One region of the Brevibacillus sp. BC25 genome, then DNA from elsewhere that is predicted to be linked to it. Evidence: riboswitches for the same ligand, from Rfam matches in the RefSeq annotation. Region 1 holds a riboswitch; the other holds the start of a gene.
What was found. A riboswitch is a leader RNA that binds a small molecule or an ion and turns the genes downstream of it on or off. The one in region 1 is predicted to bind cyclic di-AMP.

Region 2: linked by a shared signal. The riboswitch ahead of PMI05_RS03550 (CAP domain-containing protein) and the one ahead of PMI05_RS28080 (CAP domain-containing protein) in region 1 are both predicted to bind cyclic di-AMP.

What each region holds. Positions count from the first base shown of each region.
Region 1 covers NZ_AKIX01000128.1:188,493-195,853, forward strand. The annotation lists gene PMI05_RS28050 (hypothetical protein) at 1-500, opposite strand, end outside; gene PMI05_RS28055 (catalase) at 798-2,387, opposite strand; gene PMI05_RS28060 (2-phosphosulfolactate phosphatase) at 2,468-3,190, opposite strand; gene PMI05_RS28065 (hypothetical protein) at 3,324-3,770, shown strand; gene PMI05_RS28070 (cold-shock protein) at 3,938-4,141, opposite strand; gene PMI05_RS28075 (rhodanese-like domain-containing protein) at 4,575-4,913, shown strand; cyclic di-AMP (ydaO/yuaA leader) riboswitch at 4,998-5,154, shown strand; gene PMI05_RS28080 (CAP domain-containing protein) at 5,162-5,893, shown strand; gene PMI05_RS31210 (hypothetical protein) at 5,958-6,113, opposite strand; gene PMI05_RS28085 (homoserine dehydrogenase) at 6,215-7,225, opposite strand; gene def (peptide deformylase) at 7,256-7,361, opposite strand, start outside.
Region 2 covers NZ_AKIX01000016.1:27,431-34,791, forward strand. The annotation lists gene vanT (serine racemase VanT catalytic subunit) at 1-199, shown strand, start outside; gene PMI05_RS03540 (cell wall metabolism sensor histidine kinase WalK) at 242-1,333, shown strand; gene PMI05_RS03545 (hypothetical protein) at 1,459-1,653, shown strand; gene PMI05_RS03550 (CAP domain-containing protein) at 1,776-2,363, opposite strand; cyclic di-AMP (ydaO/yuaA leader) riboswitch at 2,371-2,528, opposite strand; gene PMI05_RS03555 (hypothetical protein) at 2,637-2,855, shown strand; gene PMI05_RS31245 (hypothetical protein) at 3,192-3,695, shown strand; gene PMI05_RS31250 (ABC transporter substrate-binding protein) at 3,704-4,195, shown strand; gene PMI05_RS03565 (helix-turn-helix domain-containing protein) at 4,347-5,936, shown strand; gene PMI05_RS03570 (hypothetical protein) at 6,212-6,685, shown strand; gene PMI05_RS03575 (aminopeptidase) at 6,861-7,361, opposite strand, start outside.

The DNA of each region.
Region 1 (7,361 bases):
TCCAGACCAGCCAGTTTTTCTGGTGCTTTCTTCTCATTGATCTGCCATACCTCACCGGAGCCCGTGAGAACATAATCCGTCATGACTTGCTTGGCATCTTTGATCCCTGCTAGCTTGTGCGGTTCATACTTCCTGTCTGATTGATAGCCCCATTTCCAAACTTGCCCATCCCCTGTAAAGGCATACGAAATGCCAGGCCTCCACCCATAGCCTGCTTCATCAAAAATGACGCCTGTTGAAATGGCAGTAATCCCTTCCAGTACCGGTCTATTCTCCAATGGTTTCCAGGACTTCATCGTCGTATCCGAAACATCCGCTTTCGCTTCATCTTGACTGCAAGCCTGTAGCTTCAACTCGGTATTGCCCTTCGTACTAGCCGAAGCTTCTACTTTTTGGGAAACGGCCTTCGCAGGGGATGCAGCAGCGATCCCACTTGTCGTCAATAGGCAGAGTACCGCGGTAGAGCTTAATAATGCTACCCATTTCTCTCTTCGTACCATCGTGAATCTCCTCGCCATCGTCTAATGTAAACAATTGTAAGACGCTGGAAACTCGAATTGCGTTACTTTTTTTGCGATTACTTTCGTACGCTTCTCACTGTTTCAGTCCAGATATCCCTCTGATCTAGCTCAATCCCCATCAGCATGTAATTACTGAGATTATCAACGACGAGCGCTAGAATATGAGCTTTCCCTTCTGATTGTTAAGTCAAATTGCAACCGGATACAAAAAAAGAGCTTTACCATGGATTCGGCAAAGCTCCGCTGTTCTTTCAGTATTGTTGTTGACTCGGGTCATCAGTATGGCTTTGACGGACGGGACTTCTGTTCGGCTTCCTTGACAGCCGCTCCGGGATTCGTTGCGCCCATCGGTCCGCCCATCTCTTTGCTGTTTCCGCCATTGCCCTGAGCGATTCCAGCTTTCAAACGCTGGCCGTACTCTTCGTCACATTGCGAGAAGTAGCCAAGCATTTTCTCTTGAATGCGACGATCACAGGAAAGGAGTGCATCCGTCAGATTGACTATGAGGTCTTCTCTTTCCCAGTCTTCCAAGAGGCGATAACGTTCTCCCGCCTGTTTGAAATCATTGGTGCGATCAATCTTTTGACGTACGACCTTCCCTTCCACTTCTGGCTGATGATCAGGAGCTGCTTGCTTGGCTTCCTGCAATCCGCCAATCGTCGATGGCTCATAGTTAATATGCCGCTGCGTCCGGTCTACACGGTACAGCATTTGACCGCCTTCCTGGTTGGTAGCGACATGGTTTTTGGGAGCGTTGACCGGAAGCTGCAAATAGTTGGCGCCAACCCGATAACGTTGCGTATCGGAGTAAGAGAAGGTCCTTCCTTGCAGTAGCTTGTCATCAGAAAAATCAAGTCCATCCACTAAAACACCTGTCCCAAAAGCTGCTTGCTCGACCTCTGCAAAATAGTTATCCGGGTTTTTATTCAATACCATTTTACCTACAGGAAGAAACGGGAATTGATCTTCGGGCCATATTTTCGTTGGATCAAGCGGATCAAAATCGAGCTCTGGGTGATCGTCATCACTCATGATCTGGACGCACATTTCCCACTCCGGATATTCTCCTCGTTCAATCGCTTCATACAAGTCTTGTGTGGCATGATTAAAGTTTTTCCCTTGGATCTCTTCCGCCTGTTTTTGTGTCAAATTTTTAATCCCTTGCGTTAATGGCTGCCAATGATATTTGACCAGGACCGCATTTCCTTCGTGGTTAACCCACTTGTACGTGTTTACGCCAGAGCCTTGCATTTGCCGATAGTTCGCCGGTATCCCCCACGGGGAGAACAAAAACGTGATCATATGCATGGCCTCAGGCGTGTTCGAGATAAAGTCAAAGATCCGTTCCACGTCTTGAATGTTTGTGACAGGATCAGGCTTGAACGCATGTACAAGATCAGGAAACTTCATGGCATCCCGAATGAAAAAAACTTTGAGGTTATTGCCCACCAGATCCCAGTTCCCGTCCTCTGTATAAAACTTCACCGCGAACCCACGTGGATCGCGCAATGTCTCGGGCGAATGTGTGCCATGATTAACCGTAGAAAACCGTACAAACACAGGCGTTTTTTGCCCCCGCTCCGAAAACAATTTCGCCCTCGTGTACGTAGAAATCGGCTCATCTCCTACGGTTCCATACGCTTCAAAATAGCCATGTGCTCCTGCACCTCGGCTATGCACGACACGCTCAGGTGTTTTCTCCCGATCAAAATGTGTGATTTTTTCCAGAAAGTCGTAATTTTCCAGAACGGTTGGCCCGCGATTTCCAACGGTCCGCAAGTTCTGGTTGTCTGTGATCGGATGGCCTTGGCGATTCGTCAGGATATTTTCTTCTGACTGGTTGATGGACTTGCTCTTTTCATCCATATGAATCCTCCCTGTCCAGTTTTTCTCATATGTGGTTCATAACCATGGTTACCGAATGAGGGATTCTTTATGCGAAAAGACTAAATAGCTTCGTAAGCAAAATCATCGTTAAGCACTGGAACCGTGCAACTCTGATTCCATTCCGCAGCGAGTGCGACATCTTCCGGGTACCCCATGCTGATCAGTTCTTGTCCGGAAGCACATTTCTGCAAGTAAGCGGGAAGATGATCTTGGGCCGATCGGAAGGCTGCCACCGCCATTTCGGCCTCTGGTGACAATCGATATCCCTCCAATCCGTGAAGCAGCGCACCTGCCGCAATCATATCCTCAATAGCCGGTCGCAATGCTCCATTCCCCCACCTTTCACCGCAAGCGATGACCGTTACGATTCCTTTCTGCTGCTGTATGTATCTGGCGACGGATGGTGCATTTCGCAAGCATGCAGCGATTACCTTCGCACCTGTTTTCTTTGCCAGCACGGTACAGGTGGATCCGTTTGGCGAGGGTAACACCATTCTACTTCCCACCGGAATTGTTTTCAGACAGGCGGGTGAAAGGGAGATTGGTTCTCCGCGTTTTCCAGCGAGCAGCGCTGTTTTTTGATTAGCGAATGCTAAGGCTGACTCATCCTTTACCTGATAAGGATAGACGATACCTCCACGTCCCGTTACGATATCGACACACGTACTGAAGGAGAGCACATCGATAATGACGATCATATCCGATGCTGCCCCGACCTGTTCCACCCCTTCGTATCCCCAATCGAATCGTGCCGTATAGTCTAGTTGTGTGCATACAGGCATTTCCCCCAAAAACCTCCACCATCCTCTATCAAAAATAGTTACTCGTCCCCTTACGTTCGCCGTTACAAATCAAGGCAAGAAACAATATCGTATTATTGTCCCACTAGTTTACACAAGAATGGAGTGAACATGGATGTCTGAAATCGAATACGACGACGATCAAGGTAATACGGAAAAAAGAAATCACAAACGCCCAAGAAGAAATACTGTGAGAACGACTGGTATTTTGCAAAACAACCTCGCCCGTGCTCTCACCGCTCACCTCGACCTGGTAAATCTGAACACAGAAGAGGTTGAAGTACGTGTGCAAGTATTGAACTGGGGTAACGCAGTTACACAAACGAATCCAGTTAGCACCTTGCTTGACATCACCCAATTTATCCCTGCGAATACTCGCACTGCTTTCAATGCGCTGGTCCCCGCATCTTTCCACTATGAAGTTCGCCTTACTGTCGCAGAAAACAACGGAAATGTCCTTCTCACCACTTATGGCCGTACTACCATCGGCGGAGGTCAAGTTGTTGGTCTTTCAGTTCTTGACAGTCAATTCCAAACTGTCGAAATCGAAACTTGTATTTAACTATTTTGCACGAAGAAAATGAGGAATTATGGTGGGACGCCATAGTTCCTTTTTTAATCCATTCGCATGCAGGAAAAGGCGCTGGGGACTATCCCAACGCCTTTTTACTTTTAGGACCACGACAAAAAAACTGCCCTCGAAAGGACAGTTTCTTTTTAAAAGGAGACTTACAGTTTTACTACGTTCTCAGCTTGTGGGCCACGGTTGCCTTGAACGATGTTGAATTGAACTTTTTGACCTTCGTCCAAAGTTTTGAAACCGTCACCTTGGATTGCGCTGAAGTGTACGAATACATCGTCTCCGCCTTCTACTTGAATGAAACCGAAACCTTTTTCTGCGTTAAACCATTTTACTGTTCCGTTCGTTTGCATTTAAAAAAACCTCCAAAAATTCAATTTGAATATGCTAGTCATATATTTACCGAAGCAAATAAAGCTCACATATCATGAAGAAATACCAAATCATGTGCTATGATACGCCTTCATGATATGTGAATTTTACCTACTCAGCCAATATGCGAATGTCATAGGACGGAACTGCAAAATTAAAAACTAAACCTTTTGAAAACCTAAAACAATGAAAGCCCTTCCTCTCTTCCATCCTTGCGGCTCCGATGACCGCGCCAGTGTGAATCGGGGATTCAAAAATGTTATCCATCAGCATACAAATACACCTCGATGAATGATTAGGTATCAATTTTTCAAGTAGCAACCTCATTCTACCATGGTTGTCCAATAAAAGCAACCGTTCACCCTTATACTGGGAAGGCGATACTCTGTTACAATAGCATTGGGAGGGATTTCATTGCATACTTTGACAACCATTCAATTATCCGAATTATTTCAAAAGAAAATGCCCGTACTTTTATTGGACGTACGCGACGCCGAAAAATTTATTTCTGGCAGCCTCGTTCATGAAAACGCTTCGACACGTAACGTCCCCTATCTTCTAATGAAAGAACAGGACAAGCCGTTCGATGAAGAAACCGAAAAACTTGCGCAAAATGTGCAGATTGTTACTGTATGTACAACAGGTAACAAAGCGCAAAAAGCTGCCGCTCTTCTTCGTGAGCATGGTTTTCAAGCAAATGCATTGGAAGGCGGCTTAACCGCATGGAAGGAACAATCAAACGAATCGAAATGAGCCTAATTTATCAACGCTTCTAGCTATTTGCCATATATTACTCCTTTATTTCGATTGGGATTGTCTGATATCGTTGTTCATGCCAAACGAAATAAGCCGAGACTTCCTCTTGAAAAGGAAGTGCGGGGGACTTTTTTGTGGATGAGATATTCCACATTGGGGTGAATCGCCGAGCTGGCGTAGGGTTGTTTCCTCAATCCGAATCCGACAACTAACCTCGTAGGCAAAAAAAAGGAGAGATTTGTTTAATGAAACGTTTTGGTTCTGTTACAATCGCGATGACTCTTGGTCTGGGCTTGGCTCTAACAGGCTTCGCTACTTCTGCTTCGGCTGCTTCTAATTGCCCTGTTCCTGGCGGACAATTCCAATATTATATGCCACAATTCCAAAAAGCTCCAAATTCCCAGCAATTTTGGAACTTCTTTCAACAAAAACAAGGCTTTGCCCCTGGACAATCAATGCCAGTACAACAGCCAATGACACCGATGCAACCAGCAAAGCCGGTACAACCAGCGCCTGTCCAACCAGCTCCAGTTCAAGCTGCACCAGCGCAACCTAGCAATAACGTCACTCAACCTGCCGCTCCAGTAAATCAAGCGGATCAAGGAAAAACTGGTGATTTTGCGAAACAAGTCGCGGATTTGGTGAACCAAGAACGTGCAAAAGCAGGTCTCAAGCCTGTTCAAATGGATGCAGCGCTGTCCAAAGTAGCGTTGGCAAAAGCACAAGATATGTCTGCTAACAACTATTTTGACCACAACAGCCCAACGTACGGTTCCCCATTTGACATGATGAAGCAGTATGGCATTCAGTACTCGACTGCAGGTGAGAATATCGCCATGGGTCAACAGAGTCCACAAGAAGTTATGCAACAATGGATGAATAGTGAAGGTCACCGCCAAAACATTATGAACCCTGCGTTCACAAAAATTGGTGTAGGCTTCACAAATGGCTACTGGGTACAAGAATTTATCGGATAGAACGCATTGCATGAAACGAAAAGCCGGTGTCTCTTAATCGAGACCCGGCTTTTTCGTGTAGGCATTATTCCTGCTGTGCTTCGGATGCCTGCTTATTGGGGGTACAACAGCAGCTATCCTGCTCATTTACCAAAGCGACGTCCTTTTGATGCATTTTTTGCTTGGTTGGGTAAGCAGATACTTGCTGCAGCTCGGCATTGACATCAGACGATTGGTTCATCCGTATGGCCCCCTTGCCGTTTTTTTGTGGTGCATCCCTAGTATGCTCGCGGTTGTAAACGACTCATTCCTAAGGAACACTGGAAGCACATACAAATGAACCTATCTGCTAATGATATGTTCAAGGTCTTTTAAGGCAGCCGCTGCTGCCGCGACAGGATCCGATTTTCCTCCAACGACCAATAAATCCCCCATGACATCTGTTTCTACCCGTATGGCTTTTGTCGTACCTGATACAGATGCAAATGGATGGGTAAGATCTACTGCACACAGTTCCACTGCTACAGAAAGCGTGCCATTCGCTTCCTTTTGGATGCTTCCGATCAGCTTGGGAATCTTCGTATGCTTCTTCCACGTCTCGATTTGTAACGCGGTTATTTCGCTAATACTTGCGCGTGCGATATCGGTCAGATTTACTTGTGCGCCAAAAGCGGCGTTTGCCAAGATCGTAATCTTCGACGCTGTATCCCAACCATCGATATCGTAAGAAGGATCCGGTTCGGCAATCCCCATCTTCTGAGCGAGCTCGACTGCTTCCGCACAGGTAAGCCCCTCTTCCATCATTTTTGTGAGCACGAAGTTAGTCGTTCCCGTAAAAATGCCCTCGACTCGTTTCACTTCACAGCCTGCCAAGTTATATTGCAATAGATCGATCGTTGGCAGGGCTGCTGCTGTTGCTCCACTCACTTTCAACGCGACGCCATGTTTTTTGGCTAGAGCGGCTAAACCAGCATAATCGACAACAAGCGCACCTTTTGAAATCGCGATTGCATGTATAGCATTTTCCAATGCATAACGAATAAAAGTAAGACCGGGTCCTCCCTCTTTTTCGGATGGACCAGCCTCGATGAGCACATCCGCTTGAACTGATTTGATAAATTCCAGCGCGTTCCATGATGGGTTCCTTGCTTGTTTTGTATGAGCATAGTCTTCCCATTTTCCTGAGTCGATTCCGTTCTCATCGTAGAGACCGGAAGCCGAGCGAACGACTCCCACGAGTCTGACATCCGCTTGATAAAGCTCGCGGTACCGTTCCCGTCGCTGCTCCAGCAGTCTGGCTACGTGCTGTCCTACTGTTCCAAAGCCGGTTAACATAATATTCCAACGTTTCATGAGTCAATCTCCTTGTTGTCTAAGCTCCGTTTATTTCCACCATTTTTTTCTACTTTTAGCCTGTATCCGGTGCAGATCCTTGTGATTCAGTTTCTTTCCTGTTTTTGCCGAGTAGAGCTCTTCCGTATGATCAATA
Region 2 (7,361 bases), on a different contig from region 1:
TGGGTTTGTCTGCATGGATCAGCTTATTGTAGATATTACAGATATGGAAGAGGTGCAAAAAGGGGATGTTGTGACCTTTATCGGCAGAGATCAAGAAGAGGGTATCACTGCCGAGGAAATGGCCCATCAATGTAAAATCATTACGAACGAACTGGTAAGCCGTTTGGGAGAACGCATTAAAAGAGTCTATCATGATTGATCTCTGGACGAAATTTGGGATAGGGAGTGGTTCATTTTTTCCATGGTGAAGAGGAGACATAGTTTTCGTTCCAAAATGCTTGGGCTTCTTGGGCTTGGCATGCTTCTGGCCGGTATCATAACCTTTCTGCTCTATAAAGTACTCCAGTTTTACTATCGGATGGAGGTTAAGTACGAAGATCCGCTCGCCCAGGTTCGCCGTTTCATCAGGGAGATGGGGGATATCAATTTCTTTTTGCTTGTCTTTGCTCCCATTGCGATCTTGTATTTCTATCTCCTGACCAAACGGTATGCGGGCTACTTTCGGGAGATTTCCACGGGCATTCATTATCTCGCCAGTGGAGACTTTACACGGCATGTCCATATTCCATCCAATGATGAGTTCGCAGATATCGCCAAGGATATCAATCTGGCAAGTGAAATGCTGCAAAAGGCGGTAGAAAGAGGAGATTTCGCTGAAAGCAGCAAGGATCAGCTTGTTTTGAATCTGGCGCACGATTTACGCACACCGCTGACATCCGTACTGGGTTATTTAGATTTAGTTTTACGAGACGAGCAGATGCCAAAAGAACAAATGCGGCATTATGCGACGATTGCTTTTACCAAGTCGCAACGATTGGAAAAGCTGATTGATGAGCTCTTCGAAATTACGAGAATGAATTACGGCATGGTCAACCTCGAGCAAAAGGTTATTGATTTGAGTGAATTGCTTGTTCAGTTAAATGAAGAGATGTATCCTTCCTTTGAGAAAAATGAGCTGGTCGCGCGGTGTACGATTGCTGCTCATTTAGTGATCGTGGGAAATGGGGAGCTTTTGGCGCGCGTCTTTGAGAATATCCTGACCAACGCGATACGCTATGGAGGAGATGGCCAGTTTATCGATTTGAACGCTTATCGTGAGGACGATGAAGTGGTAGTACAAATCATGAATTACGGTAACCAGATACCTGAGGATGCGCTACCGCATATTTTTGAAATGTTTTTTACGGGCGATAAAGCGCGAACGCATCAAGGGGGAGGCACAGGACTCGGCCTGTTTATTGCAAAAAATATCGTCGAGAAGCATCGGGGAACGATTTCAGTCCAAAGTGATTTTATTCGAACGTGTTTTGAGGTCAGGTTGCCGTATGGATGAAATGATGGCAATAAAAAAATGGAGACGCTTCAATGTCTCCATTTTTTTATTGCATAATTCATGGGGATTTGAAATTTTGGTAGAATATTCCTGCAACGAAACAAATTAATTTTTGGTGGTTAGTTATGAATAAATACACATGGACATTGATAGGTGCGGTAATTGTTGCTGGAATATCATTGGCTACTTGGGCTGGGGCCATTAACCAAGGGGATAAGGAAGCATTACAGGCATATAAAAAGATGGAACAGGCACGTAACCAAGAGAACAATCCCTTAAGCAAATCGAGTAGGAATGTAACCCGGAAGAGAATGAAGTAAAAGGTAAGCTGTTGGCTTTTCACGGAGATAGATAGATGTTCAAGGGCCACTCCAGACAAGGCTGGGAAAAAACAAGAAAGCCGGGTCCCCACTAGAGGACTCGGCATTTATATCCAATTTCATTATCCGATGAATTCTTGTACCCAGTATCCATTCACAAAGCCTACACCGATTTTGGTGAAGGAAGGATTCATGATGTTTTGACGGTGTCCTTCACTGTTCATCCATTGGTTCATGACTTCCTCAGCGGTGCGTTGACCCATGGCGATGTTCTCACCCGCGGTCATAGAAGATACTCCGAATTGTTTCATCATGTCAAATGGAGAGCCATACGTAGGGCTTGTATGGTCAAAGTAGTTGTTGTTGGACATATCAGCCGCTTTTGCTTGTGCAACTTTGTTCAGGGAAGCATCCAGTTCCACTGGCTTCAGACCTGCTTTTGCACGCTCTTGGTTTACCAAATCAGTTACTTGCTTCCCAACAGAGGAAGCATCCACTTGTTGGTTAGCTTGTTTTACTGGCTGTTGAGCTGGCTGCTGTTGATTCGCTGGTGCTGCGTAAGGTGCTTGCATTTGCGGTTGGACAGGTTGCATATATGGTTGATACCCGTATTGCGGACATGTGGTAGCGGCAGAAGCTGTGTTAGAAAAGCCGGAAAGAACAAATCCCAATCCCAATGTCGCGATTGCAATAGTACCAAGGCGTTTCATATTCACATCGTCTCCTTTTTTTGGCCTACGAGGTTAGTTGACGGATTCGGATTGAGGAAACAACCCTACGCACTTTGGCGATTCACCCCATGCAGATCTCTCATCTGCAAGTAAAAAAGATCCCCCGCACTTCCATTCGAGAGGAAGTTTCGGCTGTTTTGTTTGGCATGACCTAGAATAACAGAGATTCACTGGTGAAAGAAACCCGTAAAATTTGGTAGGATTAATAAGAATATCTCTTGTTTTATTGAGAGGCTGGAGTCCGACACTCACTTGTCTTGCATCGGCAACGCCAGACCGCTCGAACAAGCGCTTCAGCATGCAACTACTGAAATGCTCTCCTTGCTAGTCGAAGACTATGGGCTCTCGGTAAATGAAGCAAGCCTGCTGCTCGGCCAAGTCGTCGAATATAAGGTGGCCAACGTGTTCAATCCCGCTTACAGTGTCGCCTGTAAAATTCCAAAAGCATATTTACCTGTTCGCAAATCCTAGCTGCTCAATCGCTTAAGTGGGGTCTGACGTTAAAGATGAGTCAGAAAAAGGGATGCGCATATGATCGGCGGCTGCTCCGAATTCTTCCCGAGTTGATTCAGCATACCTCATAGACAGTGCAGGTGGATAGGGCCTCTTATGCGAGGCTCCTTTTTTTATTGTTTTTCGTTAGTCAGGAAGTGACGAGTTTGTATAAAGCTGGTCGTAGAGAATGTGTATTGAGCATGCAATCCAATTTGGGGTAAAATTTACTCAAGTGAGATGATAATGATTATCACTATAAATCAACGAATTGTTTTGCTACAAAACATAAAACTTTTTGGAGTGAATTTAATCATGGCAAGATCGGGATTTATGAAAACAGGATGGATATCGCTTATAACGGCAGCAATGATTACGGTGACAGGTTGCGGCTCGACAGGCGATCAAGCTGTGGCCACGGTGACTACCGATCAGCCTGCACAGGCAACGGCAGCGCCAAGCGAAGCTCCGCCTCAGACGGAAACGCGCGTCGTAACCGATGGCTTCGGAGAGGTAGAGATTCCGACAAATCCAAAGCGAATCTCAGCTCTTTATCGTGAAGATTATTTGGTTGCGCTTGGGGTAACGCCTATTGTGCAATATTATAACCCGATGTGGGGCAAGCAGGATTATTTGAAGCTGGAAGTGCCGTTGTTCGATGTGACCGGCAGCATCGAAGCTATGCTTGTGTCCGAGCCGGACTTGATCATCGGCGCCGGAGAGGTCGATGTAGCACAATACGCGCTCTATTCCAAGGTTGCGCCGACGTTCCGCTTGCCGGACGACGTACTTGCGGATTCGCGCAAAACATTACCTTAATCGCCGAATTGCTTGGTCTCAGCGACAAGGCGGAGCAGGTTCTTGCCGATTACGAAGCCCGTATTGTCGATGTGAAGGCGAAGCTGAACGCGGCGATCGGCGATGAGAAGCTTGTTGTTCTGCGGATGAACGTCGTAGATAAATCGATTAATATTTTCGGTATTCATAACACGTTTGTCGGACAAATCTTGTATGAGGATCTTGGGCTGAAGGCGCCGGGGTTCGCCGAGGCGATGACGGAGGGCAATATCGTCTTGTCGAAGGAGGTCATTCCAGAGCTTGACGCGGACCATATTATTTTGCTTCCGTCCAACGGGACGTGGGAGGATGAGAGCAACACGAAAGCGCTTGAGGAAATGAAGGCAGATCCGTTATGGCAGACCGTTCCTGCATTTAAGAACGGCCATGTATATCCCGTAGAGAGATCGTATTGGCAGACGGGAGCCATTACGGCAAACGGGTTGAAGATGGATGATTTACTTCGATTACTGGCTTCTTAGCAGGAAATAAGAGTGATTAAGTTCATTGGCGGGACTCATCGCCATAATTGAGAAAGAGCCACTTTTCAACGAAGGTTGATGGGTGGCTCGATTTGATTTACACTATATTCATTGAGAATGAATATCAATTAAAAGGCGGTTGATAGTAACGATGGATATTGAACAGCGCAAACAAGCTGGGACTGCTCCTTTAGTCCAATATGCGCTGCGATCGATCCGCTTAGTCGTTGCGGGCGAGCAAGCAGAAATGAGTGATTTGGACAGCAGCGATAGAAACGATAAGGAAAGCTTTGAACTGCTCATTATAATGAGCGGGACGGGACAAGGAAAATGCTATTTGCAGGGGCCAGGAAGATCTTTATATGTTGATCAAGAGGTTATGAGCTGCAGCTATTACCGAGTGTGCTTCGTAACGAGCGGCTATGAAGCAGCTTCGAGCTTGCTGCCGGATAAGCAAGAGCTTGCCTGCGCACCCTTCGCGAAGACGATGGAGCTGCTTGATGAGTTATATGGACTCCGCGGGGCGAGCGACGAGCTCGAGCTGTTCCAACGATTTGTGAGATTTCAAGAGCTGCTGCTCTTTCTATTCCGCCAAAATGCACCTGCAGCCGAGGATAAGGGAACGGATATCGAGCGGAATGGGGTAGAGCTTAGCATACGGCATATTCATCAGTATTACCGTGAGCTTCTGAACTTGGAGGAGCTGTCCTCCCTCGCAGGCATTGATCGCTGGAAGTATACCCGTCTGTTCAAAGAGGCTACGGGTCAAGTACCGCTTCAGTACTTGAATGAAGTACGGATTAATCAAGCCAAGAAGTGGCTGGCAAGCGCCGATGACAAGCTGCTCGATATTGCGCTGAATGCAGGTTTCAACAATGAATATTATTTCAATCGTCGTTTCAAGCAGACGGTAGGCATATCGCCCGGACAATACCGTCGCAGCCGCAAGGGACAGCTTAGAGTAGTAGCGCCGTATTTGGAGGATTTCATAGTCTCGCTGGATATGCAGCCTATCGCCCAGTATTGGCATGCGAAATGGGGAAAACAAGACTATCTAGGCTTAGACCATATTCCGACGTTCGACGAGAACGGCGGCAACTTTGACGCGCTTTCCGGTTATAAGCCGGATTTGATATTGCTTATAGATCGTTACGAGCAACTGCAATATTCTCAGTGCCGACGCATATCCAACACGTGTATCCTGCGTGAGCAGACAAGTAATTGGCGTACGCTGCTGCGTACCGTCGCCGATTATTTCGGTCGGACGGAGTTGGCCGACGATGCTATCGCAAAGTATGATTTCAAAGCACGGAGCACGAGTCATACGCTGAGTCAGGTTATGAAAGGTGCAACGGTCGCTTTTTTGCGTATCTCGGCGGACCACATCATCCAATATGCGGGAGAAGGGCAAGGCTTTGTTTCGACTGTTCTCTATGGCGATGTTGGCTTGCGCTCCCACTCCGCCGTAGGTGTAGCTTCAAAAGCGAATAGGCCGGGCATGTTCAATCTCTCTGTAGAGGACCTGCGTACGTTAACCGCGGATCATCTGTTCATTACTTTCGATAAGTGGCATAGTCAGGCAGAAGGAAAGGAGAGGGAACTGCTGGAGCAGCCAGAGTGGCGTGATCTGCCTGCTGTACGAAACAACCGCGTTTACGAGGTTGATTTTCTAACTTGGATGAATAACGGAATTATTTCCAACGGCAAAAAAACCGATGATATACTGCGATCGTTAGCTTGATTTGGTTTTGCTTGCGACTGAATGGTCTGCATCTGTACAGAGATAACAAAGTTTTAGACTGATTAATAAAGTACTAGACTGGATAATAAAGTTTTAGACCAGGACCGTTAAACTAGCGTGACAGCGAGGTGCTAAAGTTAACATTGGAAGGCGTGACTTTAGAGCAAGCCTTTCCTATGATTTTGGTTGGCTCAGTTTTGATGGTTGGAGATAGTATGCTGCAAGCGCTGGCAATTGTATCTGAAAAATATAAATAGCATAGAGGGCGGTAATGTATGAACTCGCTAACGAAAGAAACGGTAGATGAATTATTGGCAGCAATGGACTCTTATAAAGTAATTGCGCAAGAACTCATCGACAAATTAATATTGGAAACGAACCAGCCTGAAAAATCAGAGATAATAAAAGGAAGTTACTACTTAATTTCAAATGCGGAATTGCTAAACGATGGAGAACATTTAACCGGTAATTGGTACTTTGATGTTCATGGAGAACATTGCATGTTTGAGAATTTAGATACTGGACAAAAATTGGAGGTTTCTCTCGGGAATACAGACGATATTAGAAATGTTGATCCCTACTTTTTTCATGATTTCTTGAAATCAACTGAGAATTTTAAACACTTAATTCAACATTTTGAAAATCCATTTGGTGATATGTTGAATTTTTTTGAGGTATTAGAAAAGAGAAAAATACTTATGCATATTCACGGTGTTGAATACAGAAAGATTCTTCAGAATGAAAAATAATTTTGGTTCGTGAATAAGAGGACGTTAGACTATCAATTTTTTCAGATCATAAATTTTAAAAAAGTAGCTATCAACGATAGAGAAAACTTTGAGCACATAATACTTTATTTTCTCTGAACAATAGAAAATGGGCTAGGGAACCTCATCCCCTAACCCATTTTTTCATTCATTGCATTTAAATCAAATTCTCCGGGTTCAAGCCTTCCAGCTCTGGCAACACAAAGATCCCGTCTTTTCTGATCAGCACATCGTCAAACCAGATTTCGCCGCCGCCGTATTCAGGGCGTTGTATTTGGACCAAGTCCCAGTGAATGGAGGAGCGGTTGCCGTTGTCTGCTACTGTGTAAGCATTCCCTGGCGTGAAGTGGAAGCTGCCCGCGATTTTTTCGTCAAACAGGATGTCCAGCATCGGGTGGAGGATGTGCGGATTGAAGCCGATCGCGAATTCTCCGATATAGCGTGCGCCCTCGTCAGTGTCGAGGATGTCGTTCAATGCTTTGGTATTGGAGCTGGTCGCTTCCACAATTTTTCCTTCTTTGAAAGTGAACTGCACATCATTGAAGGTAATGCCGTTGTAGATCGATGCCGCGTTGTAGAAAATCGTTCCTTCCACGGAATCGCGCACAGGAGCGGTGTATACTTCGCCATCCGGGATATTGCGTTTGCCGTCGCATTT